Regions from separate parts of the Lysinibacillus sp. NPDC058147 genome, predicted to be linked through region 3. Evidence: riboswitches for the same ligand, from Rfam matches in the RefSeq annotation. Region 3 holds a riboswitch; each other region holds the start of a gene.
What was found. Region 3 has a riboswitch for thiamine pyrophosphate ahead of thiW (energy coupling factor transporter S component ThiW). Riboswitches for the same ligand answer to the same signal wherever they lie in the genome.
Positions count from the first base shown of each region.

Region 1: it holds a riboswitch for thiamine pyrophosphate, as region 3 does, so the genes downstream of both, thiC (phosphomethylpyrimidine synthase ThiC) here and thiW (energy coupling factor transporter S component ThiW) in region 3, are expected to answer to the same signal.
Region 2: it holds a riboswitch for thiamine pyrophosphate, as region 3 does, so the genes downstream of both, ACFVT8_RS06460 (ABC transporter substrate-binding protein) here and thiW (energy coupling factor transporter S component ThiW) in region 3, are expected to answer to the same signal.

Region 1 covers NZ_JBHVUJ010000010.1:12,065-23,271, reverse strand. Annotated here, with positions in the region: gene ACFVT8_RS21340 (S-layer protein) at 1-880, opposite strand, end outside; gene ACFVT8_RS21335 (methyl-accepting chemotaxis protein) at 1,131-3,233, shown strand; gene ACFVT8_RS21330 (AEC family transporter) at 3,401-4,330, shown strand; TPP riboswitch at 4,786-4,900, shown strand; gene thiC (phosphomethylpyrimidine synthase ThiC) at 5,225-7,003, shown strand; gene ACFVT8_RS21320 (catalase) at 7,165-8,670, opposite strand; gene ACFVT8_RS21315 (helix-turn-helix domain-containing protein) at 9,100-10,545, opposite strand; gene hutH (histidine ammonia-lyase) at 10,774-11,207, shown strand, end outside.
Region 2 covers NZ_JBHVUJ010000002.1:212,728-223,934, reverse strand. Annotated here, with positions in the region: gene ACFVT8_RS06480 (TatD family hydrolase) at 1-151, opposite strand, end outside; gene ACFVT8_RS06475 (ABC transporter ATP-binding protein) at 141-890, opposite strand; gene ACFVT8_RS06470 (ABC transporter permease) at 877-1,638, opposite strand; gene ACFVT8_RS06465 (thiamine-binding protein) at 1,638-1,928, opposite strand; gene ACFVT8_RS06460 (ABC transporter substrate-binding protein) at 1,930-2,925, opposite strand; TPP riboswitch at 3,362-3,471, opposite strand; gene parC (DNA topoisomerase IV subunit A) at 3,685-6,117, opposite strand; gene parE (DNA topoisomerase IV subunit B) at 6,114-8,090, opposite strand; gene plsY (glycerol-3-phosphate 1-O-acyltransferase PlsY) at 8,776-9,378, shown strand; gene ACFVT8_RS06440 (HesB/YadR/YfhF family protein) at 9,397-9,687, shown strand; gene ACFVT8_RS06435 (spore germination protein) at 9,820-11,207, shown strand, end outside.
Region 3 covers NZ_JBHVUJ010000003.1:499,087-510,293, forward strand. Annotated here, with positions in the region: gene ACFVT8_RS11910 (helix-turn-helix domain-containing protein) at 28-570, shown strand; gene ACFVT8_RS11915 (ABC transporter ATP-binding protein) at 588-1,694, shown strand; gene ACFVT8_RS11920 (ABC transporter permease) at 1,684-2,496, shown strand; gene ACFVT8_RS11925 (ABC transporter permease) at 2,493-3,290, shown strand; gene ACFVT8_RS11930 (ABC transporter substrate-binding protein) at 3,287-4,360, shown strand; gene ACFVT8_RS11935 (MFS transporter) at 4,566-5,762, shown strand; TPP riboswitch at 6,021-6,128, shown strand; gene thiW (energy coupling factor transporter S component ThiW) at 6,423-6,923, shown strand; gene ACFVT8_RS11945 (EVE domain-containing protein) at 6,995-7,441, opposite strand; gene ACFVT8_RS11950 (hypothetical protein) at 7,458-7,781, opposite strand; gene ACFVT8_RS11955 (MarR family winged helix-turn-helix transcriptional regulator) at 7,816-8,238, opposite strand; gene ACFVT8_RS11960 (VWA domain-containing protein) at 8,421-11,018, opposite strand; gene ACFVT8_RS11965 (vWA domain-containing protein) at 11,002-11,207, opposite strand, start outside.

The sequences.
Region 1 (11,207 bases), on a different contig from region 3:
CTAATTTACTTAGCTCTGTTTTATTCACCACTGGTAAGGTTACAGAGGCTTTATTATCATCCACCTGCACTTTGTTAATTAGATGTCCTGAATCTAATGCTACCTTTGCCCCGTGCTTAACGATCACTTGATCAATTTTACCTTCTCCGTAAAGGCTGAAATCTTTCTCAACATCGATAGTAAGCTTATCAACATTGGCATGAACTTCAAATGCTGCAACTTTACCTACTACATCAACTTTAGAAATGTTTTTGTCAGAAGTCACATTTACTTTAGTACGCTCCATGTTAATGTTTGGAGATTTAATATCTTTTAGGGAAACATTTAACCATTTGATGTTTCTCGTCACTAAAGGTTTAAACGTAATCATATCCCCGATAGAAACGGTATCAATCGTAATTTCCTTCTTTACACGATTAGTTACGATAAGTTCATCTTTAATATTTACATTTTGAACTTTTACGTAATCCGCATTTACAGTTAGGCTTCCATCAATTTGTTCGCCACCGCCATCAAAATTTACCTCTTTTTTGTTTGTACCAGCTTTAGTTAGAGTTAGTGCTGTAATACTTGTAATTTCACCGTTCTTTACGATAATAGTAGCTTCGGCGTTTGCTAATGCAGTGCTATTAGAAGTCTTTAAGAGAGGCTTCAGCGAACTATTAATTTTAAATTGGCCATTGGATGTAAGTACTTTATCTTTAGTGATGTTGTTAATGGTAACGGTTTGCCCCTTAGCTTTAGCTGCAGCTACCATCCCAATTTGAGCTGAGTGGTTTAAAGATGAATCATTTGAAGCAGCGTTTGCAGGTACTACTGGCAAAACTAATGTTGCTGTAATAGCTGTTGCCATAAAAGTCGATAACGCTTTCTTTTTCAAGTTAATCACTCCAATCGTAGTCTTTAGTAGATAATATATCATATATTTCAATATTTTAGTATATAAAGGGTATGTTTTACTAATGAACCAAAAATAAATGGATAATTAGTCCTTTTTTAGGCGATTTAAATTTTGTAATGAGAACATTATATTTCTCTATAAATCATCATATTTCTACTTGATTCGCTAATATCTTATTGTGATATGACCTCTCATCCATTATCATTATGTATAAAAATGGGGTGTTGTGATGGGGAAGTCTAGGAGTATCGCTTTAAAGCTATCTGCTTTAATTATAGGTTTATTTTTAGTGTTATTTATTACATATACGGTTATTGTAGGTGTTATTTTAAAGAATCAAAGTGTTGATGATGCAGAAAGTGCAACATTGAAAACTGCTGAATATTCGGCAGCAAAAATGAGTGAACGCTTTAATAAAGTAAACACGACTTTACTGACGACGAAACGTATAGTCGAGGATATGGAGAAAAAAGGTAAACTTTCTGCAGAAGACATAATAAAAATGATGGAAACTAACTTAACTAATAATGAAGATTTACTTGGTGTAGGAGCTGTTTTCGAACAAAACTCCACAAATATAGAGCCAACAATAAATGCTACTTTAGTAGATTCAAAAAAACGCTTTATACCTTATTTAAATAAGGATGGAAATGGAATAACAACGACTTCTCTTGAAAGCATCGACGACAAGAGTATTTCCGAGTGGTATTGGATACCGAAAGAAGAAGGAAGATCCGTCCTAACGGAACCGTACGAATATACTATCAACGGCAAAACAGTACAAATGACAACGATTGCTGTTCCGTTAGTCGATGCTTCGGGATCGTTTTTTGGCACATTGACGGCTGATATAGCTATTGACTATTTAAAGGGATTGACAGAGTCCGTAAAGCCAGATGGTGGCTACGCAGCTATTATTACTAATAATGGAGTTTTAACTGCAAATAGCTTTGGTGAGTCATTAAAGGGATTAAATATGCAGGATAATTTGGACTGGACAAGTATTAAACAAACAATGGATAGTGGCGAGCTAAAAAGTATGTATTTGGATTCCGAAGAGCTTAAAGAAAATTCATTTAACGTTTTTGCTCCGATGAATTTAGATGGGATTGATGAAACATGGACTGTACAATTAGTGCTACCAAAATCCAAAATATTAGAAACCTATAATCATGTGCTTACTTTTACCATCATAGCGTCAATTATTATAATTGTTTTAATGGCTGTTGCTAGTGCACTGTTTATCTATAAATTACTGAAACCATTAAAGTTTTTACGTACTTCTATTGAAACGGCTGCAAGTGGAGATTTAACTCAAAAAGTGGATGAGAAATATATTAAGCCTGATGAGATTGGTGCTGTTGCATTGGCTTATAATAATATGTTAGATCAAACGAATAGCGCCATTCAAACCGTGCTGAATGCTACGACATTACTCAATCAATCATCAAATTATGTTCATGAGGCGTTTAATGAAGCAGTTGCTTCAAGTCAAGAGGTCTCGGTAGCTATTAATGAAATTGCGCAGGGAGCATCAAAGCAATCTGAGGATACAGAAGAAACCAATTATCGAATGATTGATTTATCCGATCAAATTGATGCTATTACAACACTTTCGAATGAAATGGATGAGCTATCGAATAAAACGAAAATAACTACAGACGAAGGAATGAAAGAAGTCGAAAGTTTACGTGAACGTAACTTAGAAACGAATGCAATGAATGGACGTATTCAGCAACAAATGGAGTCATTGGCTTCTAATATTGCCAATATCAATCAGATTATAGCGTCTATTCAGGGTATTACTGAGCAAACAAATTTATTAGCGTTAAATGCAAGCATAGAAGCTGCACGTGCTGGCGAACATGGTAAAGGTTTTGCAGTTGTCGCTGAAGAGGTACGAAAGCTAGCAGAGCAATCCAAAAATGAAACAGATATTATTAAGCAAACAGTAGATAGCATTCTTGAAAATTCTCAGCAAACGGTAGCTGTCATTGCCTCAAACGCGGGCTTAATACACGCTCAAAATCAGTCAGTACAAAGCACTGAGGTTGCGTTTAAAGACAATAGTGAGCTTTCTAGTTCTATTGCAACATCAATTAGTGAGTTAATGGCTAAACTTTCTCATATGTTAGAGCATAAAAATCAAGCGATTATGGCAATCCAAAGTATTTCTGCTATTTCTGAGGAAACTGCTGCATCTGCAGAACAGGTAAGTGCATCTGCTATTGACCAACAAGCGGAACTACAAAAGGTTGCAGAGTCCATCAATAATATGAACGAAATTTCAAAAGAATTACAAGAGGTCGTTAATCGATTTAAGCTTGTTTAACTTCTACCAGAGAAAGACTGCTTCGATATATGAGGTAGTCTTTTTTGTATATTTATGGTAAAGATAATTGGGCTGAAAATATCTCGTAAAGGGCTATGAGTTAACGGTGAGGTACATTGACCAAGTATAAAAACAGCACTACTATAGGAGAGGAAAGGGGACACGCTCTGATGTATCTCGGTATGATTTTTTTTAAAATTGTAGCTCCAATTTTAGTGCTTCTAGTACTCGGCGCAGTTTTACAAAAGAAATTTCGCTTTAATTTAAAGGCGTTATCTCAACTTATTACATATTGCTTTATGCCAGCGGCTGTTTTTGTGAATATATATGAAACGAGTATAGAGCTGACTGTACTTGGAGAAGTTGCGTTATTTATTTTACTCTTTATCGGAAGCCAAATGGTGCTTAGTCACTTTCTAGCAAAGGGACTCGGCTTAGTAAAAACTGAGGCAGCAGTTTTTAAAAATAGTGTTGTCCTAATTAATTCGGGTAACTATGGTATTCCGGTTGCACAAATGATTTTCGTGACCCAGCCGATTGGAGTAGCAATTCAGGTTATTCTCGTAATATTTCAAAATATGACGACCTATACTTACGGCTTGTACAATTTAATTTCTTCAGCAAAATCGGGCATGTCTATTGTGAAAGACTTCCTCAAAATGCCTATTATTCATGCACTTATTATTGGTGTAGCAATGAACTATTTTAATATCGCTATTCCGCAGTTTGTAAGAATTCCGATAGACCATGTGGCAGATGGCTTTATCGCTGTAGCATTAATAACTTTAGGGGCACAACTATCACAGCTTGAAATTAAATCCATGTTCAATAAGATGGTATTCATTAGCTGTTTTACACGACTAGTCATAGGACCAGCCGTAGCATTGCTGATCATTTATGTGCTTGGCCTTGACGGTGTCGTAGCACAGTCACTTTTTATAGCTAGTTCGTTCCCGACATCACGAAATAGTTCTAGTCTAGCATTAGAATATGACGTAGAATCGGCAACAGCTGCACAAACAGTATTATTTTCAACGATTGTGAGCTGCATTACAGTGACGATTGTGATTTATGTAGCAGAACTGTTGTTTACCTAACAGTTTGGTGCTATTCAGAATAAAAGATAGGGTGGAAAGCTTTTCAGAGGTTGGTAGCTTTTCTTCTGATTAAAAGCTAGGGATTTATATTTCTTAAAACAAGATATAAGTTGATTGGGGTGGAGGCTGGGCGACTCCTCGGGGATCAGCAATAGAGGAACGAAGGCTAAAAGCATCACATCCTGTGATAACGCCTTCGTGACCAACATCGTGTTGGCCCGAGACCCTGGAGCGAGCATCGCGAGTGAAGCGGCTCATCGGACGACCCCAGGAAGCTCTGCTCTGCGCGAAAGCGAAGCGTCAGCGGCAAATGTTTTCTGTAGCGAAAGCAAAGCGACAGCTACAAAGCGTCCAGCCGGAACGGAAATCAACCACACGTTATGAGGTAAGTTAAAAATAATAAAATGTAGCTTCCATCTCTTAGCAATATCTGCTAAACTAGCATCAAACTTAATAGCATTAACTAGGGGAGTCTGATGAGTCAGGCTGAGAGGGAAACGCATAGAGGTTTCTTGACCCTTTGGACCTGATCTGGCTCATACCAGCGTGGGAAAGTTAACCTTTATTGCACTCTTTGTTATTTGCAATAACTAAACCTTTACATTCTTAGCCGGATCCAAAAAATTTTTTGGATTCGGTTTTTTGTCTTCATTCAGCAGAAGACTCCTATCTTTGCAGGTGATGAGATGTATGCGGTTAAGCTTCCTAACTAGTAGGTGCCCAAACGCCTGCTGAATGAAGACAAGCCTCCGGCGGATGTCACGGATTTTAAAAGGAATGAATTGTGCGGGCACAATTCAAAATCCGAACGCAATTACGCCAAGGCGAAATTGATTTTTGTTGGGTGAGCTAGATTCGGTCCTTGTATAAAAGTAAAAGGGAGCGAAGTAGTTTATGACAACAGTTAGCGACAAGAATATTACGATTATGTCAAGTTTTGAAGGAAGTAAAAAAGTTTACGTAGAAGGATCTCGACCAGATATTTTAGTGCCAATGCGTGAAATTGCTCTAAGTCCAACGACAGGAAGCTTTGGTGAAGAGGAAAATGCACCAGTACGTGTTTATGATACGAGTGGCCCGTACACTGATCCTGCATATAAGGTGGATATTACGAAAGGATTGCCAGTTTTATGTAGTGAATGGATCAAAGAACGAGGTGATGTTGAAGAGTACGAAGGTCGTACTATCAAGCCAGAAGATAATGGATTCCGCAAAGCTGATGATCCGCGAATGAATGAAAATGTTTTTCCGGATTTATCTAGAAAGCCTTTGCGTGCGAAGAAAGGTAAAAATGTAACACAGCTTCACTATGCACGAAAGGGAATTATTACTCCAGAAATGGAATTTGTAGCAATACGCGAAAATATGGACCCGGAATTTGTGCGCTCAGAGATCGCGGCAGGACGTGCTATTTTGCCATCTAATATTAATCACCCTGAGGCTGAGCCGATGATTATTGGACGTAACTTCCACGTGAAAATTAACGCTAATATTGGAAATTCAGCGGTATCATCCTCTATTGCAGAAGAGGTAGAAAAAATGACGTGGGCTACACGTTGGGGTGCTGATAACATTATGGATTTATCTACTGGTAAGCATATTCATACGACACGTGAATGGATTATCCGTAACGCTGCGGTGCCAGTGGGGACAGTGCCGATTTATCAAGCGCTAGAAAAAGTAAATGGTGTGGCAGAGGATTTAACGTGGGAGGTGTATCGTGATACATTAATTGAACAGGCTGAGCAAGGTGTTGATTACTTCACGATTCATGCAGGGGTATTGCTACGCTATGTACCATTAACGGCTAATCGTGTAACAGGCATAGTGTCTCGAGGAGGCTCAATTATGGCGCAGTGGTGTTTATATCACCATCAAGAGAGCTTCTTATATACTCATTTTGAAGAAATCTGCGAAATTATGAAAACCTATGATGTTGCCTTCTCTTTAGGTGATGGTTTACGTCCAGGTTCTATTGCAGATGCAAATGATGAGGCTCAGTTTGCGGAGCTAGAAACGCTAGGGGAGTTAACGCAAATCGCCTGGAAGCATGATGTACAGGTGATGGTGGAAGGACCAGGTCATGTACCAATGCATCTTATTAAAGAAAATATGGATAAGCAGTTAGAGGTGTGTAAGGAAGCGCCTTTCTATACTTTAGGGCCGCTAACAACAGATATCGCGCCTGGCTACGACCATATTACATCGGCCATCGGTGCTGCGATGATCGGTTGGTATGGTACAGCAATGCTATGTTATGTGACGCCTAAAGAGCATCTCGGTTTACCAAATCGTGAGGATGTTCGTGTAGGGGTTATTACGTATAAAATTGCTGCACACGCTGCAGATTTAGCGAAAGGGCATCCGGGAGCACAGCAGCGCGACGATGCACTATCTAAGGCACGCTTTGAATTCCGCTGGCGCGATCAATTCAACCTATCGCTTGATCCAGAGCGTGCAGTCGAATACCACGATGAAACGTTGCCTGCAGAAGGAGCGAAAACTGCGCACTTCTGTTCAATGTGTGGACCTAAGTTTTGTAGTATGAGAATCTCACAGGATATTCGTAATTATGCAAAAGATCAAGACTTAAATACGACTGAAGCAATCCACAAAGGTATGCAGGAGAAAGCCGAGGAATTTAAAAAGGCAGGCAGTCAACTTTATCGATAATTATTAGAGCGGGCTTGTGTTTATCAGACACAAGCCTTTTTGGTCATTAAGATAAAAAAACTCCATGTGAAGTTCCCTTCACATGGAGTAAAAAGTTGGATTCGGATATCAATAATAGTGGAAAATCAATTATGCCTCGGCATAATTGCGTCTAAAATAAGTTAGACGTTAGTTGGTTGTTTTACGTACGGGTTTGAAAGATCCATGCCTTCTAATGAAAGACCCATAGCTTTTGCTACACCTTCACCATATGCTGGATCAGCTAAATAGCAGTGCAGGATATGGCGACGTTTGATGAACTCTTCCACTGACGCCATATCATTCGCAGTATTTTCGAATAGGCGTTGTTGCTCTTCGGCAGTCATTAGGCGGAATAATTTACCTGGCTGCTCGAAGTAGTTGTTGTCGTCTTCACGGAAGTCGTGGATACCAGCATTACCGTCAATACGTAATTCAGGCTCTTTGTAGTCTAAATTATGCTCCCATTCACCATAGCTATTTGGTTCATAGCCTAAAGTTGAACCAAGATTGCCATCGAAACGCATAGCACCGTCACGGTGGAACGTACGGAATGGACATTTTGGTGCGTTTACAGGAAGCATGTAGTGGTTCACACCTAAACGGTAGCGTTGTGCATCTGCATACGCAAAGATACGAGCTTGTAACATTTTGTCTGGCGAGAAGCTAATGCCAGGGATAATATTTGATGGTGCAAATGCAGCTTGTTCAACTTCCGCAAAGTAGTTGTCCGCGTTTTTATTTAACTCGAATTCACCCACAGGAATTAATGGGAAGTCTTTTTTATACCATACTTTCGTTAAATCAAATGGGTTATAGGGTAATTCGCGAGCTTGTTCCTCTGTCATTACTTGAATATACATTTTCCATTTTGGGAAATCGCTATTTTCAATTGCTTCATATAGATCGCGTTGTGAAGATTCACGGTCATTACTGATCACTTCAGCAGCCTCGGCACCAGTTAAGTTTTTAATGCCTTGCTCTGTAGTAAAGTGGAATTTAACCCATACGCGCTCATTTTCTTCATTAATAAAGCTATATGTGTGAGAACCGAAACCGTGCATATTGCGGTATCCAGCCGGAATACCACGATCAGACATAACGATTGTTACTTGGTGAAGTGCCTCTGGTAATGAAGTCCAGAAATCCCAGTTTGAATTAGCGTTTTTCATATTTGTACGTGGATCGCGTTTTACCACGTGGTTTAAATCTGTAAAGTGTAAAGGATCACGGAAGAAGAATACAGGTGTGTTGTTACCAACTAAATCCCAGTTACCCTCTTCTGTATAGAATTTAAGTGCAAAGCCACGAATATCGCGCTCAGCATCTGCTGCGCCACGCTCACCTGCAACTGTAGAGAAGCGTGCAAACATTTCAGTCTTTTTCCCAATCTCTGAGAAGATTTTTGCTTTTGTATATTTAGTAATATCATGCGTTACAGTGAAAGTACCGAATGCACCTGAACCTTTAGCGTGCATACGACGTTCAGGAATAACTTCACGGTTGAAGTTCGCTAATTTCTCAACTAGCCATACATCCTGAAGTAATAGAGGACCACGAGGACCTGCTGACATTGAATCGTGGTTGCTTACTACTGGAGCGCCACCTGCTGTTGTAAATCGACGGCTACGATCATTTTTGTTTGTCATATTAGTTTACCTCCTAAAGAAAAATTGTGAGTCAAACTCTTCATCAATAACTATAACAAACACAAACTAGAATTGCTAGTAAATTATAATAATTATTGTTAAAGAATTTTTACATAAAGATATAAACTATAAATATATGCTAGATTGAAAGATGTTATGAATATCCTTTACCACAAATTTAGTTTTTTTAAACATTTTCGAGAATTATTTAAAAATGAGTTATAAATAATAGATAACTTAAAAATAAATGAAATCTTTAATTCATTTATTCTTATTGAAAATAAAATATAATAATTGAAAATAACATGGTGAAGGTTTGTTACTTCTTGTAGATCAGGTATCCTGAAATACTGTGAAGATAATGCCTTTATCCGCTACGATTTCGCACAAGCGCTCAGTTGGAACAGAAATCACCCTTGTGTTACATTTTTACGTTTTACGATAACGATGGGGAGTAATTCCGATGTGCTGTTTAAAAATTTTAATGAAGTAATTTGAATCATCGAAACCATTTAAATAAGCAACTTCACTAATAGCAAAATCTGTTTCTACAAGCATCTTTGTAGCATTTTGAATTCGGACTTGTTGTAGGTAGCGTTTAAATGGCAGACCTTGCTTCTTAGAAAAAATCGTACTTAAATAATTGGGGCTAATCCCTAGTTTATGGGCAACGTAAGGTAAAGATAACCCACTATCCTGAAATTGTTGGTCGATAATTTCTATGGCCAGTTCTACATAGTCAGCCCGTTTTTCTATTCGTGCCTCATTAGCTAATTCAATCAGCCTTTGTGTAAATGATATGATGCCATTTAGAATGGTATAAAATATAGGATGCTCAATAATTAAATGAAAAAGCTGACGGTAATTTTGCTCAATTGTAGCTTTCTCATGTAATTTATACTTCAGCATAAAGCGTCGAATTTGCGCCAAAACACTTGTTAGATGAATACGTAAGTCATCTTGCTTGTAATAAATCCCCTCATTAGATAGTCGATATAAAAATGCTTTGACGGCTTCAATGTTTCCGTCTTCTAAACTACTGATTAGTAATTGCTGCTCTTCAGGTGTTAGTAATGGATCGAAGGTCTGTGTTTCAAATTGTTTGCTCGCATAAAAAATATGCCCATAGCCTTCGTAAAAGCTTTGATGAAGTGCACGTTTTGTTAAGGTATACATATTCTTCATGGTGGTTGGTTCCCCATCATAAACCCCAATATTTAAAGAGCTATTATTCGTTAATCGCCATTCCTTCATTAATGTACGAATATCCTTTTCTAAGTCATTTGTTTGGAATAAACATACAATTTTTTCTGATAAAGGATAAATCCTCGTACTATAATAAATAGGAGTTTGCTGAAGCCAGTTGTATAGTTTATTAAACATTTCGGCATGCTCAGGCTCGATCATTGTGAAATGTATATTTGTCTCAAGGGAACTTGTTTTATTATCTAAAAATAGTTGATAGTAAAAGGATTCATCTGTAGCTTCTTGATACACTGCTTCTACCTTTGGTGTCCGAAGGGAAATGGCAGTGAGCTTTTGCTTTAATACTTCTAAATCAATTGGTTTAACGAAGAGATGTGCGACCTGTAAATCGATTGCTTTTAATGCATTTTTAAACAGTGGCTCTGTCGTCATAGCTAAAATAGTCCCTGAATGTTTTTGTAAAACACGATAAAGTGCAGTTAAACGATTATTCGAGAATAGGTCAATATTTAGTAGTATCACCTCAGGCTCGAATTGCTGGATACTTTGAAGGGCATCATTAATAGTTGTACTTATTTCTATAGTTACATCCCCAGGGAAATATGTATGTAAAAACCAACGAATCCCTGAAAGATCAGTGGAATCCCTGTCAATTAATAACAATTTCAAAACTCGAACCCCCTTATAATTATCTAGTTTCGTAAAAAAATACTATTATATTATTAAAATAACAAAAATTCTGAAATAATTCATGTTTTCTCTTTTAAAATTCCCTATTTTCTGAAAAAGGTAGTTAGTACAATGTAGTTAGTGTTATTGTTATTTATCTTTTATAGCAATAGCGAGATTGATTAAAAGCATTTTTACATAGCTCTAAGGAAACAGGGGGATGTCATTATGAAGTCTATTATCGAGCTTGATGGTCAGACATTAACAAGACAGCAAATAGGGGAAATTGTAGAAGGTCGTGCCACGGTAGAGCTTTCTCTAGACAGTGTGGAGCGTATACGTTTAAGTAGGGACCGAATTGAAAAGCGTTTAGCTGAGGGGCAAACGATATATGGTGTGAATACAGGCTTTGGAAAGCTAAGTAATATAAAGATTGAAGAGGAAGACATTGAGCTTTTACAGTTAAATTTATTGCGCTCAGATGCAACTGGTGTTGGTGCACCGTTTCCAACAGATGTTGTACGTGCCATGATGGTTTTACGTGCAAATGCTTTAGCTCGTGGTTTTTCAGGTATTCGTCTGGAAACAGTACAGCTGCTATTGGATTTTATTAATAAAGGAGTACATCCGATTGTGCCTTCTCAAGGTTCAGTTGGAGCAAG
Region 2 (11,207 bases), on a different contig from region 3:
TTACTTTTGCATAGGCCTTCGACAGCTTCAGCGTCTTCTCACACGATGGAAGATTCATGCTAACTGCAATTACATGTTCAGCTTCCTCTAGTAAAGTTGGTATATCATTTTCTTTATACTGATCTAAATGAATATGTGCATCAATCAACATTCGCCTCATCCTTTTCTTCTTTTAAATACGTGAATAGCTGTTGTTTCAAGGCTGTAAATGTAGCGGAATGGCGAATTTCTTCTTGTCGAGGCCTTGCAAAAGGTACGATAATTTCTTTTTTAATCGTCGCTGGCCGTTTCGTGAGGACAATGATACGATCAGCTAAAAAGAGAGCTTCCTCGATACTATGTGTAACGAATAGTATAGATTTTCGATCTTTCTCCCATATCGATAAAAGCCACGCCTGCATTTCAAGCCTTGTAAATTCATCCAGTGCAGAAAACGGCTCATCTAAGCATAAAATGGGCTTATTACTAACGATTGCACGAATAAACGATACTCGCTGTTGCATACCACCCGATAGCTCATTGGGATACGCCTTTTCAAACGCTGCGAGCCCCACTTTCTCTAACCATTCCTTGGCTACGTTCATATTTGGTTTTCCATGAAGCTCCTCGACCATCGTGACGTTTTCAACTATCGTACGCCATGGTAATAAGCATGGCTGCTGAGGCATATAGCCGATTGTTCCTCTTTTTTGTTGGATATCAGTACCGTTTAATAGAATAGCACCCTTATCAATTGATGAAACACCACCAATTAATTGAAAGAGTGTACTTTTTCCACTGCCTGACGGACCGATAATCGCCACAAATTCGCCGTCTTTCACCTCAAAAGATAAATTACGAATAACCGGAAGAGAATCAAAGGATTTATCAATGTTTTCAATGCTTAGCATAGTGTCCTCTCCCCTTTACAACAAGTTTTTCCAAAAATTGAATAGCACTAAATAATAGTAAACTTAAAAAAATGATGGCAAAAATCGCTACAAACACACGATCCGTCCGAAATGAAGATTGTGCCAATGTCATATAGACACCAATCCCATTTTTCGCACCGAGCCATTCAGCAATGACAGCCCCCATTACGCTATAAGTTGCCGCAATTTTAATGCCTGAAAAAATTGCCGGGTACGCATAGGGCCATTCAAGCTTCCAAAATGTTTGTGCTTTCGTTGCGCCTATCATCTCAAAATAATGCTTCAGCTCAGGTGAAGTTTGACGGAAACCATCCATTGCCGAAACAACGATGGGGAAAAAACACACAAGACAAATAATAATGAGCTTTGGCAATAAACCAAAGCCAAACCAAATGATTAATAACGGTGCTAGGACGAGCACAGGAACATTTTGGGACATGATAAGAATAGGATAAAATAGCTCCCTTACAAACGTAAAACGATGCAATAGCACAGCAACCAATAGCCCACATAATATCCCGATGGCTAGACCAAGAAGTGCTAATTGCACAGTGGCTAAAACATGTGGCACAAACGTCTCATACGATTGAAAGCCTTCTTTCAAAATGGCACTTGGTGCGGGCAATAGCCAATGTGGCACGTCTGCAAAGCGGACAATTAGTTCCCATATGAATAAGAGGAAGGCGATAAAAATTATCGTCCTTCCTTGTTTAAAAGCTTGCCTCATCACTTGTATTTCTCCGTTAGTGTATCCATTGTAATACCGGATGGCTGATATAAAATTTTCACTTGTGTAATGACATTAATAGCGCCAAGCTCAATCATCTTCTCATTCATTTTTTCAATGATTTGTAGCAAAGTCGATAGCTCACCCTCCATTGTCGTTTCTAAAGGATGAACTTCATATTTCACCCCTGATGCGTCGATAACAGCAATCGCTGCATCGACAAACGGGATCACATCTTCATATTTTTCAGTTTTCGGGATAATTTGTACACTTATTAATGAGTTTGCCATACTACTTTGTCTCCTTTTTCGGTAAAAAGTCGTTTGTAAATGCTTGTTTGGCGTTAAATTCGCCCTCTAAAACTTTGTTGTTTGCCATCCATTTCGCGTAATTTTCCCAGACAGCTAGCTTTTGCTCGCCCCATTGTGCAGCGTCGTCTTGATACTTATCCGCTAGCCATTCCTGACTTTTATGCACAAGTTTTTTATCTAAATCAGGTACCGCTTCTAGTAAAATATCAGCTGCTTCATTTGGATGTTTTATCGCATATTCATAGCCCTTTGCTGCAGCAGCGACAAATGCTTTTACTGTCTCTGGGTCATTCTTAATCATTTTTTCGTTTGTAGCTAGTACTGGTGTGTAATAATCTAACTGATCACTATAATCTGTTAAATATAGCATGTTCAGTTTTTCGCCACGTAGTTCTGCTTCGATACCTGTCCATGCATAATAAATCCACGCAAAATCAATATCTTTTTTCATCATTGTGAAGAAATCTATGTCGCCAGCATTGATTATATCTAACTTATTAATATCCGCATTTTCTGTTTGCATAAGTGATTGTAGTACAGCCTTTTCAAGCGGTGCACCCCAGCCTCCATATGTTTTGCCTTCAAAATCTTTTGGTGATGTGATGCCTTTTGATGCAATGGATGCAAAGCCAGAAGTATTATGCTGAATAATCGCCGCAATCGATACTAAAGGTACATCCTGCACACGTGCCTGTGTAATCCCTTCCTGATAACTTACGCCAAACTGAGCCTTGCCAGACGCCACAAGCTGATCTGCACTCGCTTCGCCGGGTAATAAAATATCAACATCTAAGCCCTGTTCCTTAAAGTAGCCAAGTTTTTTCGCTACATATAATCCTGTATGATTCGTGTTAGGTGTCCAATCAAGAACGACCGATACTTTTTTTAATCCTTTTGCATCCTTTTTAGCCTCTTTTTCGCTACAGCCCACTAATGTTAAAAGCGCAGCCATCAGGATTAATAACCATTTTTTCATGCTGAATCCTCCAAGTAAGTAGTGTGAAAGTGTTCATGAATGATGAATGTGTTTACCTTCTTTCAGCGAATGTCTTAGTAGCGAAAGTGAAACATTAGCTACTAATGTCTTTTGTACCAAAAGCTTAGAGATTGTACAGAAGTCTACCACCTCTATAGGTAATGATATAAATGCTGATTTAAGCTACTTTCCATCGTTTGTACATATAACCGCTGAAAGAAGGTAAAGCCTCCGGCGGTTGTCACGGAATCGGAAAGGAGTGCTTTGTGCAAGCACAAAGCCGATTCCGGACGCAATTATGCCGAGGCATAATTGATCAGAAGAAAGCGTATTCATGGCCTGTTTATACTAGTTTTGTGCATGCAACAAAAGTCTGAAAACATAAAAAACGCCTAGGATTCCTCCCAGACGTTTGTAATCAATATCAAAAACTTTTACTTTTTGAATAGATGTTCCCTACGCTGGTACGAGCCAAATCAGGTTCAAAGGGTCAGCGTCTATCGGACACAATCTCAGCTGGCAATACCAGCCCCCCTACATTCTTTCCATATGAACTTTTCGTGATTATTATACCCATATCTAGCCGGAAATGACAAGGGCCTGTTTATCGATAGCGCCGAATTACCATAAAAATTACATCAACATCCCTAAATATTAACATTATCATTTAGAGCCTAAAAATAAATAACTTTATTGTCACTTACCCCTTCTCTTGATTTTAAAAAAGCCCAGCTCTCAAAGGAGCATGGGCTAATAATGTTATTTCTCTTCTTTTTTAACAGCGAAGACATGTGAAATGGCACCGTCTGTAGCTATATCTACTTTAAAGGAGCCATTAGAATGGCGATCTGCTCGAGTTAACGCTTGTACATCTAGGATCTCTTGCACACCTTTTTCCGTTTCAATCATTAGCTGTTCTTCATCAGTTACCTTGACTACAGCCACGATACGATGTGGGTTCGCTTTTAATTCCGTTAACACTTTTAAGCCGCGTTTTGCACGACTCGTCATCTCTACCTCGGCTACATTCATTTTCTTCACTGCACCGCGATGCGTCACAATCGCTACATATGCGGTGTCTTTTGGCGGTAAAACATTAACGCCGACTAATGCTTCTCCGTCTTTCAGCGTAATCCCTTTGACACCGCCTGTTTTTACACCCGTTACTGGTAATTCCTCCATTGGGAAACGAATAGCATAGGCAGTATCTGTCGTTAACATTAATTCTGCCTCGTCCGTCACAAAACCTGCAAAAATCATTTCATCGCCTGACTTGACATTCATCGTTTTGATTGGCTTCGAATAGCGTGTAACAGCATAATCAGCAACCGGTGAACGTTTAATTTGTCCATCTTTCGTAGCCGTTAAAATATACGTATTGGCCTGTTCGAATGTCTCAAAACCATATACAGCAATAATAGATTCATCTTCTCCGGTAGGCACAATACTTGAAATATGCTGACCAAGATCCTTCCAACGAATATCAGGTAGTTCATGGACAGGCTGATAAATATAATTGCCTCGATTTGTGAACAGTAATAGATGATGCTGCGTATTTAAGTTTGCTTCATATAACAAATAATCGGAATCCTTCATCGCAAAATCCTGACCATTCGAAGCTGCATGTGAACGTGTAGATGTACGCTTAATATAGCCATCTTTTGTGACTGTCACTACGACCTCTTCACTTGGCACAAGGACATCTAACGTAATTTTGATTTCTTCAATTTCTTGTTCGATTTTTGAACGACGTGGCTCTGCAAAGCGCTTTTTAATGTCAAGTAGTTCTTGTTTAATAACACGAACAAGCTTTGCTTCACTATTAAGAATACCTTCAAGCTTAGCAATCAATTTATTTAACTCTTCCTGTTCAGCACGTAATTCCGTAATATCAGTATTTGTTAAACGGTATAATTGCAAGCTAACGATTGCCTCTGATTGCACTTCTGTAAAGTCAAACTTCACTTGTAAATTCGTTTTCGCATCTCGTTTATCATTAGAAGAACGAATCGTTGCAATGACTTCATCTAAAATGGATAGTGCCTTAATCAAGCCATCCACAATATGCGAACGATCTTTAGCCTTTTGCAAATCATAAATAGAGCGGTTCGTCACGACTTCTTTTTGATGGGCAATATAAGAATCCAGTAACAATGGCAATGTCATCATTGTCGGACGACGATTGTGGATCGCAATCATATTAAAATTATAAGCTACTTGTAAATCAGTTGTTTTGAACAAGTAGTTTAATATTCCTTGTCCAGGAACCTCTTTTTTCAGTTCAATAACAACACGTAGGCCTGTACGATCCGATTCATCGCGAATTTCTGCAATTCCTTCAAGTCGTTTATCCACACGTTGCTCATCAATTTTCTTCACAAGATTTGCTTTATTGACGTCATACGGTAATTCCGTAATAACGATTTGCTCTTTGCCGCCTTTAATTGGCTCAACGACTGCTTGAGCACGTACGATGATTTTACCGCGTCCTGTTTCGTATGCTTTTTTAATGCCATCGACACCTTGAATGATACCACCTGTTGGGAAATCCGGCCCTTTTATAACGGTCATTAATTCATCAACAGTCGTATTTGGATTATCTAAGCGCATAAGAACACCGTCTAGCACCTCATCGAGTGCGTGAGGAGGGATGTCCGTTGCATAGCCGGCCGAAATACCCGTTGAGCCGTTGACTAGTAAGTTCGGGAAACGAGCCGGTAAAACCGTTGGCTCCATATCCTGATCATCGAAGTTTGGTATAAATTCAACGGTTTTCTTGCCAATATCACGTAGCATCTCTGCTGCAATAGCAGAAAGTCTTGCCTCTGTATAACGCATCGCTGCTGGTGGGTCACCATCGACAGATCCGTTATTCCCATGCATTTCAATGAGCATATGACGCGCCTTCCAATCCTGACTCATACGCACCATTGCTTCATATACTGAGCTGTCACCGTGTGGATGATAGTTACCGATAACATTACCGACAGTTTTTGCTGATTTACGGAATGGTTTATCGTTCGTATTGCCCTCTGTAAACATCGCATATAAAATACGTCGTTGTACAGGCTTAAGACCGTCACGTGCATCAGGCAACGCGCGGTCTTGAATAATATATTTACTATAGCGACCAAAGCGGTCACCCATTACTTCTTCTAAAGGTAAATCTTGAAACTTTTCCGTACTACTCATGCTTGGTCCTCCTCTTGTTGGATGAATTCATTTTCTAAAATATTTGAATCATCCTCCATGCCGAAGTCTACATTGGCTTCGATCCATTTACGGCGTGGCTCTACTTTATCGCCCATTAATGTTGTCACACGTCTTTCAGCACGTGCACCATCCTCAATCGTAACACGGATTAAAGTACGCGTTTCAGGGTTCATGGTCGTATCCCACAACTGGTCGGCATTCATCTCACCAAGACCTTTATAGCGCTGCAATATGTAACCCTTACCAACTTTTTTAATGGCCTTTTGTAAATCATTTTCAGTCCAAGCATATTCAATCACTTCTTTTTTACCAGTACCCTTTGATACTTTATAAAGAGGTGGTAATGCGATAAATACCTTTCCAGCTTCAATCAATGGTCGCATATAACGATAGAAAAACGTTAATAGCAACACTTGAATATGCGCTCCGTCAGTATCAGCATCGGTCATAATAACGACTTTGTCATACGATGAATCCTCGACAGAGAAATCTGTACCGACACCAGCACCAATTGCATGTATAATCGTTGAAATTTCCTCGTTTTTCATAATATCCTGAAGCTTTGCTTTTTCCGTATTTATGACTTTACCACGCAATGGTAAAATCGCTTGGAACGTACGGTCTCGTCCTTGTTTTGCAGAGCCTCCTGCAGAATCACCTTCGACTAAATACAGTTCATTTTTCGCCGCATTTCGAGATTGTGCAGGTGTTAATTTCCCAGAAAGGATCGTACTACCTTTTTTGCTCTTTTTACCGTTTCGTGCATCTTCACGTGCCTTACGAGCCGCTTCACGTACTTGCTGCGCACGAATAGCTTTACGCACTAAAGATGCAGACAATTCAGCATTTTCTTCAAGCACATATAAAATTTGCTCCGAGACAACACTATCCACTGCCGAGCGTGCCTCACTCGTACCAAGCTTACCTTTCGTTTGACCCTCGAATTGTAGTAAATGCTCTGGTATGCGAACAGAAACAATCGCCGCTAAGCCTTCTCGAATGTCTGTCCCTTCAAGATTTTTATCTTTATCTTTTAACAGACCAATTTTTCGTGCATATTCATTGAACACACGTGTTAATGCTGCTTTGGCACCAGTTTCATGAGTACCACCATCTCGTGTACGTACATTGTTTACAAATGAAAGGATTGTTTCTGAGTAGCCATCGTTGTATTGGAAGGCGAATTCTACTTCGATCTCGTCTTGAATCCCTTCTACATACTTTACTGGATGCAGTACATCTTTCTCCTCATTCAAATACGCAACGAAAGCTTCAATTCCGTTCTCATAAAAGAAAACATCACCTTTGCCTTCCTCGCGTTCATCGATTAACTCAATTTTTAAGCCTTTTAATAAAAATGCTGACTCACGTAAACGTTCTGCAAGCGTATCATAATTGTATTTTGTAACAGAGAAAATCGTGTCATCTGGCAGGAAGTGAACAAGCGTTCCTGTCTGTTTTGTTTGTCCAATTTCTTCTAATGTCGTCACAGGATGGCCACCGTTTTCAAAACGTTGACGATACTTTTTACCGTCACGGTGAATCGTTACTTCTAAAAAAGTAGATAAAGCATTCACAACAGAAGAACCTACACCGTGTAAGCCACCACTTGTTTTATAGCCGCCCTGTCCGAATTTACCACCAGCATGTAAAACCGTAAAGATAATCTCGGGAGTTGGTTTCCCCATTTTATGCATACCAGTTGGCATTCCACGGCCGAAGTCTCGAACGCTGATACTTTGATCTTTATGAATAGTGACAATGATATGAGAACCAAAGCCAGCCAGTGCTTCATCCACCGCATTATCTACGATTTCATATACAAGGTGATGAAGTCCACGGCCATCTGTAGAACCGATATACATGCCGGGTCGTTTTCGTACCGCTTCTAATCCTTCTAATACTTGAATGGCGTCATCATTATAGACGCTTGGTGACTGTTTATTCGCCAAAAAAATTCCCCTCCAAAAAACAAACGCATGTTCTATTTATGTTCTCTTCCTAATAATAATAGCATTTCCTAACAATATCTAGTGTCAGGCCCAATAAATTTTTAAAATTTCCTCACAGCTTCATCATTTTGATCTATTTTACTGGAAGAAAAGTTTGCAATAGTTGCTTTAATATGTATTAAGTACTCTTCTATTCCCTTGACGCAGGGTAGTAAACTTTAGTTGCATAAATAAAACAACAAATGACTAACTTCTGGTCATACTCTTTTTCAAAACGTTACTAATCGCTGAAGGCTTCGAACTTACATTCAAAAGCATTTGAATATTTTCTGAAAAATATACAGGTGCAGTAATAAATGGGTTTCTTCTGTCTAAAGAAGATTCATACTAGCTTACTCTAGAAATTAAAGATAGACTTCTATTCTACCAAAGGAATGGGTGATTGACAAAATTGCCATTCTACCTATATTTTTAGAAAGGGCTTTCTTGCTGACTCAACGAATCATGTCAAAAAGCCTAAGCTACATTAAAATTCATAGAAAAACCTTTGAAAAATAGTTATCTTTTGTAATGAATTCAAGATTCACTTAGAAATATCCTTCATGACATTGTAGATTGTAGAGAAAAAGTGTAGAATATTTGTTACATATTATTAGTACCAAGTGATAATGAAAGGAGTCCAGCTATGCTAAATGGACTTATTATTTTATGTGCTTATCTAATCGGCTCGATCCCTTCAGGATTATGGATAGGCAAAATTTTTTATAAAACGGATATTCGTCAACACGGAAGTGGTAATTTAGGTGCGACTAATACCTTTCGTATTTTAGGAAAAAAAGCAGGAATAGTCGTAACGATTATGGATGTCTTAAAAGGTACAGCAGCTGTATTACTTGTAACTCTTCCTATATTCTCTGATGTCTCCATTCACTCGCTACTTCTTGGACTAATAGCCGTTATTGGTCATATGTTCCCGATTTTTGCAAGTTTCCGTGGAGGAAAAGCTGTAGCAACATCAGCAGGAGTTCTCTTAGGTTATTCATGGCCACTATTTGTCTTACTATTTATTGCTTTTATTGTAACATTAAAAATAACGAAGATTGTAAGTTTAACTTCCATGATTGCCGCTTTAGTAGCACTTATTTATTCAATCGTTTATTATTTTGTTACAGGTGATTTTGCGTTAGGTATTTTAGTAGCATGTTTATTTACCTTTATCATTTATCGTCACCGAGCAAATATTGCCCGCATTAAAAATGGTACCGAGCCAAAGGTGAAATGGCTGTAACGGAAAGAGGAGATTCTAATGAATATCGTACTAACAGATGAAGCCCTACAATGGTTCAAACAAGAGATGGAAGTAGAATCCGGAGATACAATTCGTTTTTATGCTAGATATGGAGGTTCCAGCCCTTTTCACGAAGGCTTTTCTCTTGGTATGACACGTGAAGAACCAATCAACATTGGTGTAAAGACAGTTATTGATGATGTTACCTATTATATTGATGAAAAAGATTTATGGTTTTTCAATGATCACAATTTACATGTAGATGTGGATGTCACAAATGACGAATTAAAATATGAGTATAAAAAATAAAGCAGTGTTTCCTTTCGTTTATACGAAGGGAACACTGTTTTTTTATTTGAATTGAATTCAATTCCAACCTTGGTTTATCTTCTCTCAAAATTGTACATTCTATAGTTATGTAAATCTTGAGGAGGAATGAACATGTCTATTTCTAAAATTACTGATACCTCCCAAAACAATGACCAACTATATAGTTCTCTTTCACAAAATTTGAAGATAATCAAAAACACTCTTGGGAATAGTAATGACCTTGTCATACGAGAAATTACCATTGGAAAAGCTGAACAATTTACGTTAGCGATCATTTATGTAGATGGCTTATCCGATAAAATAAGCATTTCTAATGCTGTAATTGATAAAATAATGTTTGATATCGAGGATAATCATGATGCAGAAGTAGAAAAGATTATTCGTTATTTAAAAGATTCTTGTTTAACAGTCGGCGATGTTAATGATATTTTTCATTTTTCAGCACTGTACAATTCGATTTTGAATGGAAATACGGTCATTTTATTAGATGAATCTTCAACTGGTATCGTTACAAGTACTCAAGGTGCAAAAGATAGAGCCGTTATGGAGCCATCAACAGAGTCGGTCATTAGAGGTCCTAGAGAATCCTTTACAGAAACATTACGTACGAACACTGCCCTGATCCGCAGAAAAATTAAAAGTCCGAATCTCTGGATCAAGTCTCGTATTGTCGGTGAAGTAACAAAAACGGAAGTTGCTGTTATGTATTTGAACGACATTGCGAATGACAAAATAGTAGCAGAGGTTCTTTCCCGATTAGATCGTATCAACATTGATGGTATTTTAGAAAGCGGATATATCGAAGATTTTATTCAAGATTCTAAATTCTCGATATTCCCTACAATTTATAATTCTGAACGACCTGATGTTATTGCTGGCGAAATATTAGACGGAAAAATTGCAATTCTAGTGGACGGTTCACCGTTTGCCCTAGTTGTACCAGCTCTATTTACATCCTTTTTACAATCTGCTGAGGATTATTATCAGCACTGGATGATTAGTTCTCTTGTACGCTTATTGAGGTTTTTCGGAATTAGCTTAGCTTTGGTGGCACCGTCGCTTTATGTAGCTATCACCACCTTCCATCAAGAAATGCTACCAACTCCTATGCTGATAAGTATTGCTTCTCAACGAGAAGGAGTCCCCTTCCCCGCCGTTGTAGAGGCACTCATTATGGAGGTTGCATTCGAGGTATTACGAGAAGCGGGTCTTCGAATGCCTAGAACCATTGGACCAGCCGTATCCATTGTTGGAACATTAGTGATCGGTCAAGCTGCCGTAGAAGCTGGAATTGTATCAGCCGTAATGGTTATTATTGTAGCATTAACAGCCATTTGTAGCTTTTTATTCCCCGCTTATGGCTTATCTAATACCGTTCGTGCACTTCGTTTCCCATTAATGATTTTAGCAGCAATTGTTGGATTGTTTGGTGTAATGTTAGGGCTTATGATCATCATCCTACACATGTGCAGCATACGAACTTTCGGTGTTCCATATTT
Region 3 (11,207 bases):
TGCTAAACTTCTTCTAGGAGGGAAAAGATGCAAATAGGAGCAAAAATTAAAGCGCTTCGTTTAAAAAAAGGTCTTACCCAAGAGGAACTTGGAGAACGTACAGATTTAAGTAAAGGGTATATCTCTCAATTAGAACGTGATCTAAATTCACCTTCTATTGAAACTCTTTTTTCATTATTAGAAGTTTTAGGGTCAACACCTAAGGAATTTTTCGATGATGAAGCACCTGAACAAAAGGTTGTATATACAGAAGAAGATCAATCCACTTATACAGACGAAGAAAAAAAATATGAAATTCAGTGGCTCATTCCTACTTCAAATGAAAAAGAGATGGAGCCTATTTTCTTGACACTTGCTGCTGAGGGGGAATTCAAACAGTTTGAGCCCTCACTCTCAGAAACATTTATTTATGTTGTCGAAGGACGTATTCGTCTCGTTTTAGGAGATGAACAGTACATAGCGAGTGAAGGCAATGCTCTCTATTTTGACGCGACAGATCATCACCAAATTTTTAATGCACATGCTGATGAAACAAAAATTTTACTTGTCGCAACGGATTCATATTTATAGCTTAAGGAGGCACATCTATGACAACGAATTCGATTATCCGCTTTGAAAATGTTTCAAAGTCCTATAATGACGGCACGGTCGTCTTAAAAAACATTAACTTGGAGCTAGAAAAGGGAAAATTCTATACACTGCTAGGTCCTTCTGGTTGTGGTAAAACAACTATTTTACGTATGATTGCTGGATTCACAGAACCGACTACAGGAAATATCTATTTTCATGATAAAAAAATCAACTCAGTGCCAGCAAATGAACGCCAAGTAAATACTGTTTTTCAGGATTACGCGTTGTTCCCTCATTTAAACGTTTTTGAAAACGTCGCGTTTGGGCTTCGCATAAAAAAACTCCCTGAGAATGAAATTAAAAACCGTGTTGCTGAAGCATTAAAATTCGTTAACTTATCAGGCTATAGCAATCGTGAAATTTCTGAAATGTCTGGTGGTCAACGCCAACGTGTAGCTATTGCTCGTGCGATTGTGAACGATCCTGAAGTAATTTTACTGGATGAGCCTCTTTCTGCTTTAGATTTAAAGCTACGCACAGAGATGCAATATGAGCTACGAGAGTTACAACAACGACTTGGGAAAACATTTGTATTTGTCACACACGATCAAGAAGAAGCACTTGCCATGAGTGATGAAATATTTGTCTTAAGTGAAGGTGAAATTCAACAATCTGGAACACCAGTAGATATTTATGATGAGCCAATTAACCGCTTCGTTGCTGACTTTATTGGTGAATCAAATATTGTTCCTGGCGTAATGATTGAAGATTTCAAAGTAGAATTTGCTGGAAAAGTTTTCGAATGTGTTGACCAAGGTATGAAACCAAACGAAAAAATTGATATTGTCATTCGACCAGAGGATTTAGAAATGACAACAATCGATAAAGGCAAACTTGTCGTTAAAGTTGATACTCAATTGTTCCGCGGGGTGCATTATGAATTATCCACGTACGACAAAGATGGTAATGAATGGCTTGTGCATTCATTGAAAAAAGCTGATGTAGGGACAGAAATTGGCTTAGACTTCGATCCAGAAGCAATTCATGTAATGCGCTTAAATGAAACAGAAGAAGAATTCGATAAACGTTTAGAAGCGTATGGAGACGACGAAGATGCAAACTAAGACTTCGAAATCAGCCTTATTTCCTTATGTTTTATGGATTGCATTTTTCGTTATCACGCCGATTGCCCTTGTTGTTTACTATTCCCTACTAGACATACATGGCAATTTTACACTTGATAACTATAAAGCATTCTTTACTTCTGTCTATTTAAAAATGACATTAAGTTCCTTCTGGTATGCATTTTTAATTACGTTCTTTACGTTACTTGTTTCGTATCCAACAGCTTATTTTTTAACAAAGACCAAACATAAACAGCTTTGGCTTTTACTAATTATTATTCCTTCTTGGATTAATCTTTTGTTAAAAACATATGCCTTTATTGGGATTTTCGGCTTGTACGGCCCATTAAATGCATTTATCGAAGTATTTGGTTTTGATCCGAAGCAAATGCTATTCACTGATATTAGCTTTGTGTTCGTATCCGTTTATATTTTTATTCCATTTATGATTTTACCGATTTTCAACTCATTGGATCGTTTAAATCCGGCTCTTATTTATGCAGCACGTGATTTAGGGGCATCAGCCTTTACTACATTCCGTCGCGTTATATTGCCTTTAACAATGGATGGTGTTAAATCAGGTATACAAGTTGTATTTATTCCTGCATTATCACTTTTCATGATTACTCGTTTAATTGCAGGAAACCGTGTTATTACACTGGGGACAGCTATTGAACAACAATTCCTTGTAACCCAAAACTGGGGAATGGGTTCAACAATTGCTGTTTTCTTAATTTTATTTATGGTCATCATTATGTTAATTACAGGACAGAAAAAGGATAAAGGAGGTCGCGTACGATGAAAAAACTATCTGCTACAGCAAGAGTGTATTTAGCGATTGTTTTTATCGTTTTGTATGCACCTATCTTCTATTTAGTATTCTATTCGTTCAATAGTGGCGGATCGATGAATAATTTTGAGTCCTTTACGTTAGAACATTATAAAGCTGTGTTTGAGGATTCACGTCTACTCGTAATTCTAATCAACACAGTCATCGTGGCATTACTTTCTGCATTGATTTCTACAATCATCGGGACACTAGGTGCTATTGGTATTGTCACTGTTAAAGATTCAAAAATGCGCAATACACTACTTTCCTTAAACAATGTGTTAATTGTGAGTCCGGATGTCATTATTGGCGCAAGCTTTTTAATTTTATTCACAATGATTGGTATTAAATTAGGCTTTACTTCTGTGTTAATAGCACATGTAGCGTTCAGTGTCCCAATTGTTGTACTAATGGTTTTACCGAAACTATTAGAAATGAATAAATCATTAATCGATGCTGCATTAGATTTAGGCGCAACGAAAAAAGATGTCATGATGCGTGTTATTTTACCGTATATTCAACCTGGTATTTTTGCAGGGTTCTTCCTTGCCTTAACGTACTCTCTAGATGATTTTGCGGTAACGTTTTTCGTGACAGGTAACGGCTTCAGTACACTATCTGTTGAGATTTACTCGATGGCACGTGCCGGTATTTCTTTAACGGTTAACGCTATTTCTGGTTTAGTATTCTTTGTTACGGTTATCGTCGTAGTTGGCTATTACTTCATTACAAGCCGTGCTAGTAAAAGAACGGGGGGAACTCAATGAAGCAATTAATTCAAGCAACAGTCGCAATCCTTGTCGTTTCCGCCCTTTTGTTCTATGCTGCTGACACCCTAAGTGCCGGCGGGGGGAAAAGTGGTAAAGATACGTTAACCATCTTTAACTGGGGGGAATATATTGACCCGGATTTGCTGAAGCAATTTGAGAAAGAAACAGGCATTCACGTCATCTATGAAACGTTCGATTCAAATGAAGCAATGATGACAAAAATTCAACAAGGTGGTACAGCTTACGATATCGCAGTACCTTCTGAATATATGATTGAAAAAATGAAGGAAGAGAACTTACTTATTCCTTTAGATAAAACGAAAATCCCTAATTTTAAAAATATTGACCCTTATTTTTTAGATTTACCATTTGATAACGACAATAAATATTCTGTCCCATATTTCTGGGGAACAGTCGGTATTGTCTATAATCCAAAGCTCGTAGGAAATCTAGACTTCTCATCTTGGAAGGACTTATGGGATCCTTCATTAAAGCGTAAAGTCTTTTTAGTAGACGGTGCACGTGAGGTAATTGGTATGGGCTTAAACAGTCTTGGCTACTCACTTAACTCTTTAAATAACCAGGAGCTACGTAAAGCTACTGATAAACTAATCACTTTGGCGCCAAATGTTAAAGCCGTTATCGGGGATGAAATTACACCACTGATGGTTAATAATGAAGCTGCTGTGGCACTCACTTGGTCTGGGCAAGCAGCAGACATGTTGTCAGAAAATGAAGATTTAGACTTTGCTGTACCAAAAGAAGGCTCTAACTTATGGTTTGACAATATGGTTATCCCAAAAACATCAAAAAATATTGATGGTGCACATGCCTTCATTAATTTTATGTTGAAAGCTGAATCGGGTGCTAAAAACGCTGACTATGTAGGCTATTCTACTCCTAATATTGCAGCGATGAAGTTAATGGATAAAGAAGTTGTATCTGATAAGCGCTTCTATCCTTCTGAAGAACAACGTAAAACATTAGAAGTTTATAAAAACCTAGGTCCTGATTACTTAGGCAAATACAATGAGCTGTTTTTAGAATTTAAAATGAGTATTCGATAAACTATTTTAACCGATTTGAAGCTGTTCTCACGTTACAAACGTTGAGAACAGCTTTTTTTCGTTTAACTGAAGTTAAACTTCTGTTGAAAAACTTAACAAAAGTACCCACATAACTTTACTAGTAAATCTCAGACTTATAGTCAATAGTAAACGTACAAGCCTTGTGGTAGACTGTAGTATATTTGAATAAAGAAAGGGGTATTCGATGACCCTGCAGAAGTCTAACAAGGCGGCTTTGTATATTTTAATGTTTAATATGTTTATCGCAATGGGGAGTATCGGAATTATTATTCCTGTCATGCCTGATTATTTAAAACTATTTGGTGCTGCAGGACAAGTACTTGGTATGTTGATTGCAACGTTCGCCTTTGCACAATTCGTATTTTCTCCTATCGCTGGGAATCTATCGGATCAATACGGTCGAAAAAATCTCATTATTTTCGGTCTTATCGTAACAGGACTTGCACAAATTGGTTTCGGGCTTTCTACAGATGTGTGGATGCTCTTCTTGGCACGCTTTTTAGGTGGTCTTGGTTCTGCATTTGTAGCTCCTCCTATAATGGCTTTTGTGGCTGACGTCACAACGTATGAGGAACGAGGAAAAGGTATGGGTATGCTAGGGGCAGCAATGTCCTTTGGTTTTATGATTGGACCAGGTATCGGTGGATTCCTCTCAAAAGTTAGTTTGCATTTTCCATTTTATACTGCTGGATGTGCAGCTATCTTAGCGGCTATTCTATCGTTCTTTTTATTACCTGCTACAAAACCGAACACTGCGAAAAAAGCGCAGAAGCAGGATAATCTTGCAAAGCAGATGGCACGTTCAGTCCGTATGCCTTATTTTGTCATGCTAATTATCATGCTTGTATTCTCTTTCGGGATTGCTAACTTCCAAACAACATTATCATTATTTGTTACAGAAAAGTTTAATTACACCCCTACTGATATCGCCATTATATTAGTTATGGGTGGCGCTTTTGGTGTTGTTGTACAGATGTTTGTTATTACACCACTGTTTAATCGCTTCGGCGAAATGAAAGTAGTGTTAGTCAATTTATTTATTGCAGCCGTTTCGATTTTCTTAATATTATTCGCATCTGGCTTTGCACTTATTTTAATTGTAGCGACAATCTTCTCTACAGCTACGACATTGATTCGCCCAGCTGTCAACACACTGATATCAAAGCTTGCTGAAAATGAGCAAGGCTATGCAGCTGGTCTAAATAATGCGTATATGAGTCTTGGTAATATGATTGGTCCAGCTTTAGCAGGTGTATTATTCGATTGGAATATGAACAGTCCTTATATTTTCGGGTCTATTATTTTAATGGCTTGCTTCTTCCTTGCCCTTATTTGGACAATGAAAAAAGCACCACATCTTATGCATCCTGATACAAATTAGTCTGAAAAGTTATTGACTAATTTTAGTAGTATGCTACATTATTTATGAGAAAAACAACAAATCAATTTCGCCTTGGCGTAATTGCGTCCGGATTTTGAATTGTGCCCGCACAATTCATTCCTTTCAAAATCCGTGACATCCGCCGGAGGCTTTACTTATTTCAGCGGATGTATGGATACCTGCTGAAAAGCAACTTAAAACCAGCATTCATCTCACCACCTATAAAGGTGGAAGACTACTGCTGAAAGAAGTTAATTTAATTACCACTAGGGGAGTCTTTAAAAGGCTGAGACGTATATGGTCATATACAGACCCTTTGAACCTGATCTAGTTCACACTAGCGGAGGGAAGTGGCGACACTTGCTTTTTGTTATGTAAATGCAGGGCCGCTTCCTATTGTTTTTAGGAAGCGGCTTTTTTTACGCTTTAGCGGCGGAACTCCCCCAGTTTAGCGGCGATTCTCTCACTTTTGGCGGCGGAACTCCCCAGTTTAGCGGCGGTTCTCTCACTTTTAGCGGCGGAACTCCCCAGTTTAGCGGCGGTTCTCTCACTTTTAGCGGCGGAACTCCCCAGTTTAGCGGCGATTCTCTTACTTTAAGCGGTGGAACCCTAGTCTACCAGCGATAACTATTAAATTCACATTTCAAAGGAGTGGAAATTATGTCAATTCGAAAATTAACAATCATGGCCTTGTTAGTAGCAATTGCCGTAGCAGGTTCTACCTTCGTTTCAATACCAACGGGAATTGCGCGTGCCTACCCTGTCCAGCATGCCATTAATGTTATCGGTGCTATCATTCTTGGACCAGTGCCTACTGTTATGATCGCCTTTGTCACAGCCATTATTCGTATTTTAACAGGCACAGGCTCATTATTAGCTATACCTGGCAGTGTTATTGGTGCTTTATGTGCAGCTCTTGCCTATAAATATAGCGGCAAAATGTGGTTAGCAGGTGTCGGTGAAATGTTTGGTACAGGTATCATTGCCTCACTTATTGCAGTACCTTACGCACATTTATTAATGGGGACATCTGTTGCTGCTTTATTTTTCATGCCAGCCTTCTTAACCTCAAGTACTATTGGTGCTATCTTAGGCATTGTTGTTGCCAGCAATTTGCGTAAAACAGCATTTGTAACTAACCTTAGCGCTATGCTTAAATAGCTTGATTTACAGCATTTGAAAAACGTTACTTTCATTAATTAAGAAAGTAACGTTTTTTGTTCCAACCTAATTCACCCATACTTCAATGGTAATCCCATTTCATGAGCAATTAATAAAAAGTCTTTTTTGCTTATTTCAAAATGACCGAATCTGAATTTATAGCCATATTTCGATTTGTCTTCTACAAATTCTAAGTAATCTAAGATCTTTTTTATTGGCACAGCTTTTGCATCTTTATAAAAGTCTATATCTCTTCGAAAAGGAATAAAATTTTCTGCCATTTGGAACTCGTATATTTGCTCGTCTTTTACTCTTCCAATTGCAGTAAATGCTCGTACAGGATCATTACCATCTAGACTTTTTTTAGGAGAATAATAAATAATCCAATCTCCTTTTGTCATTCGTTTCAAAGGTCTTTCTTTGCCGTGGCATAGCTGGCTGAATCCTCCCTCAACCCCTTTTTGCACATGATTGAGAGATGCCACGCCTATCCAATATTTTGTGTCTCTTTCAGTCATAGGAAGAGCTCTCCTTTTATTTAGGGAACATCGTAAACAATTTTATTTTTCCATTTTCAAGAATCAATTTTTCTTCTAAAATCACTGGTTTTGGCAAACCATCCCAAGTAGTCGAAATGATAGCAACACATTCTATTTCATCGCCTTCAATATTTTGGATAGTTAACTTAAATCCTTTCGGCATCGGTGACATGTAAAAGTTTTGTAGTTCTTTTCTTCCTTTAAAAATTTCACCTTTAAAATTTTTTAATTCTCCATGATCCGCATACATGTCAGATAAATCCTGACCCTCTTCTTGCGCTCTTTTCAAATACTCCTTCATAACCTCTACTGCTTTCATCTGTCATCACTCTCTTTCTTTTTTATTAATAACCCTATTTACGATTTTCATATACTTTTGTCAAAATGCTTTTCAATTGCTCTTTTTCTTCCAATGAAAGTACATTTAAAACTTCATTTTCAGAAATCGAAAGGGTCTTCAATAATTCTTCTGCCAAATTATTCCCCTGTTCCGTAAGGCATATTAAATTCTCTCTTCTATTCTCTGGATTTTTCTCCCTATAAACATAATTTCTTTCTTCCAGACCATCGATAAAAAAGCGGACACTATTTTTATCTAACTTTAAAATCTGCCCTATTTGAATTTGACTTAGTTTTTTTTCTTTTACAGCAATCATGATCCCGACTTCTCTGGATTTCATTTGAAATTTTTCGCTAATATACTTCTCGAGATTTTCCTCTAAAGCCTCTGCTAATTTAAAACTTAGAAAACCAAAAGAATTCATTATATTGGTCATGTCCAATCCTCCAAAATTTATAGTACTAAATAGTGATAGTAATATTTTATTACTATTATCTATTATTGCATGTATTTATATTCTTTACAACCCGAATTTTACTTTTCATGAAAAATTCCCCAACTCAGTTGTTAAAATGACAAAAAACGATGGCACATCTTTATGCACCATCGTTTTATCTGTTAAGATCGTTTTTTCATGCCCTTTAATAGCTGGGCAACATTTGTGTCCTCTGCCTGTATTGGTTTATCCTCGACAAGCTGCTCTTTTTTCTTCGGCCTAGTTAAGAAGCTCCAACCAAAGCGTCTAATGGTAATATCAATGAAGAATAGTAACATCCCCGCTAATAAAAGCCATGTTGCAATATTTTGACGTTCCGCACCTTTTTTAGTAAATTCACGAAACACTTCGCTCGGTTCTTTCAACACGGAGCCGCCTGTTTGCTTTGTTAGCTCTTTGACTAACTTATCATTCACTAGTCGTAATTCATACTCTGCACTATAAGGTACACTTAAGCCTGCCTGGTAAATGGCCTGTTGTTCATCGGCAATGCGGAAGAAAATGAGTCCCGGTTCTGCTTGTACGACTGCCCGAACTTGTGATGCTGAAATTGTTTCAAGCTGTGTTTCAAGTTCTTCACCTGCTTCATTGACAGCGACAATATCTAAGAACGCCGCTTCATTCGTTGGGTCAGTAATGACAAATGAGCCGTCTGATTCTAGACGTACATCATAGGCAACATCGTTATAGCTTGGTAGCATTTTTGAAATTAGCGTTTGCCAAAACGTGCCCCAATTTTGCCATCTTGCCCAGTCTCCTGTCCATTTTCCTGTCGAATCAGACGTAAAGGCAAATGTTTTGCCAAGGCCATATTGCCACTCTGCTAGTACAGGATCTTCCTTCTCACTTTCTGCAATAACAGTAGCTCCCTGCTTTGCAGTTGTACCTATATAAGCATTCATTTTAGGTACACCATTTGTAAATAATGTATTCCACCCAACTGCATTAAATATAGTTGGATAGAATGGATTATCCTCAATATATGTGCGTGAAATCATGGCTGTTTCACGAGATAAAATAGAAGGGATTGTCTGCTCATCAACAACATCATAGAAACGCCCACTGCCCATCTCGCTAAGTGCTTCAAGTAAATTGGCATCTGCATCCTGACCAATTGCAACTGTTGATAGAGTAATGCCATTCTCTTTTCCTTGAGCAATTAAGTCTTCATAGTTACCGGGCTGAGACTGACCATCAGTTAATAGAATAATATGCTTTCGCTGTAGCTTTAAATCAGCTAAATTTTCATAAGCTTTAGCAAGTGAGCCATATATTTCGGTACCACCACCTGGCGTTACAGATAAAATCGTATCTACCGCTTCTTCCTTATTGCTAAGTGGTCCTGCCTCAATAATTTCCCAAGGTCGATCATCAAAGGCAATAAACCCAAGCGTATCTTCATCTCGTAGCATTTCAACTGAACGAGCAGCCGCCTCTTTTGCGAGCTCTAGCTTTGCTCCAGACATACTTCCAGAGCGGTCAAGGACGATAACTAACCCTAATGATGGTAATTGTTCCTTACCTTTAATCTCCATTTCAACAGGTAGTAAAGTTTCGATTGGTGTTTTAAAATAGCCACCTAAGCCAAAACTATTTTCGCCACCTACCATTGTAAAACCGACACCGAAATTTTTCACTGCTTGCTCAATGACATTCATTTTTGCCTCGCCTACTAGATGCCCAGGCACATTATCAAAAATGATGGCATTGTATTGTAAATAACTAGAAAGTTCATTTGGGAGACTGTTAGCATTTACAACATCATAGGCAATTGATTGTTTGCCAAGCGCTGCTGCAATTGGTGAAGCCGTATCATAGCCATTAACAATTAGTAAATGTGGTTCACTTTGCACCATCGTGACGCTTGTTAATTTATTATTTTCAAAAATTGCATCCTGTTCAACCTGCACGAGTGCCTCATATTTTACAAGTCCTTCAGTCGTTGCTGAATGTTTATATGTAAAAATATTTGACCCTTCTGCAAGATCCACTGCTTCACGATGAATAAGCTTATCGTTTTCGTATAATAATAGCTCACCTCGTTCTGCTACAGTCGCATTTATTTCAGCAACTAACTGCTGCTGCTCACCTACATAAGCAACTTGTGGTGTGACAAAGCTTTTCATGGATACATCCTTAGCTACAGGTTGGTTAAATGGCACTACATCAATACTAATATTTGACCCTTTAAACTTCGAAACAAATTCTAAGGCATCTCCTTTTGTTTCATTGCCATCCGTTAAGAGCACAAGCCGTGTTGCTTTTTTCGGATCTACAATACCTGAAGCGAGCTGTAGACTCTGTTCAATATTTGTTTGATCTGTTGCTTTTATAGTTGTAAACTTCGGTACTTCCTTTAAAGTCTTCGATAAAATGGCTTCCGTTTGTAATGTCGATGAAAAAGAATAAATCCCTGCAAGCTGTTCATCTTTTTTCGATTGTAAACTTTCCGCTATAAAATTGGCCATCTTATCATCTGTCCCATTCATTGAAGCAGAACGGTCAACTAAAAATAATACTTGTTCTTCCTTTACGGGCAATAAAATATAGGGCCCTGCAAGTGCAAAAACTAAACAGCATATGGCCACAATACGAATACCTAGTACGACAATATGACTTTTTTTAAGTCGATGACGCTCACGCCAATAAGTCCATACAAAATATATAAACAATGGAAGTAACAGCAACAATGCTAACGGCATATCAATTCGTAAATCCACGACGACGTTGCACCTCCCACTCTAAAACAAGTAATACTAAGATCATAAGGATAAGCCAAGGTACGAACGATGTTTTCGATACTTCTTCCTTACCGTTGTCCGGAAGCTCTCCAAGCGTATAACTTGTCCCTTTTTCAATTACACGCTCTTGTGCTTGAAGCTGTACGATAAAGCGCTTTTCTTCATCTT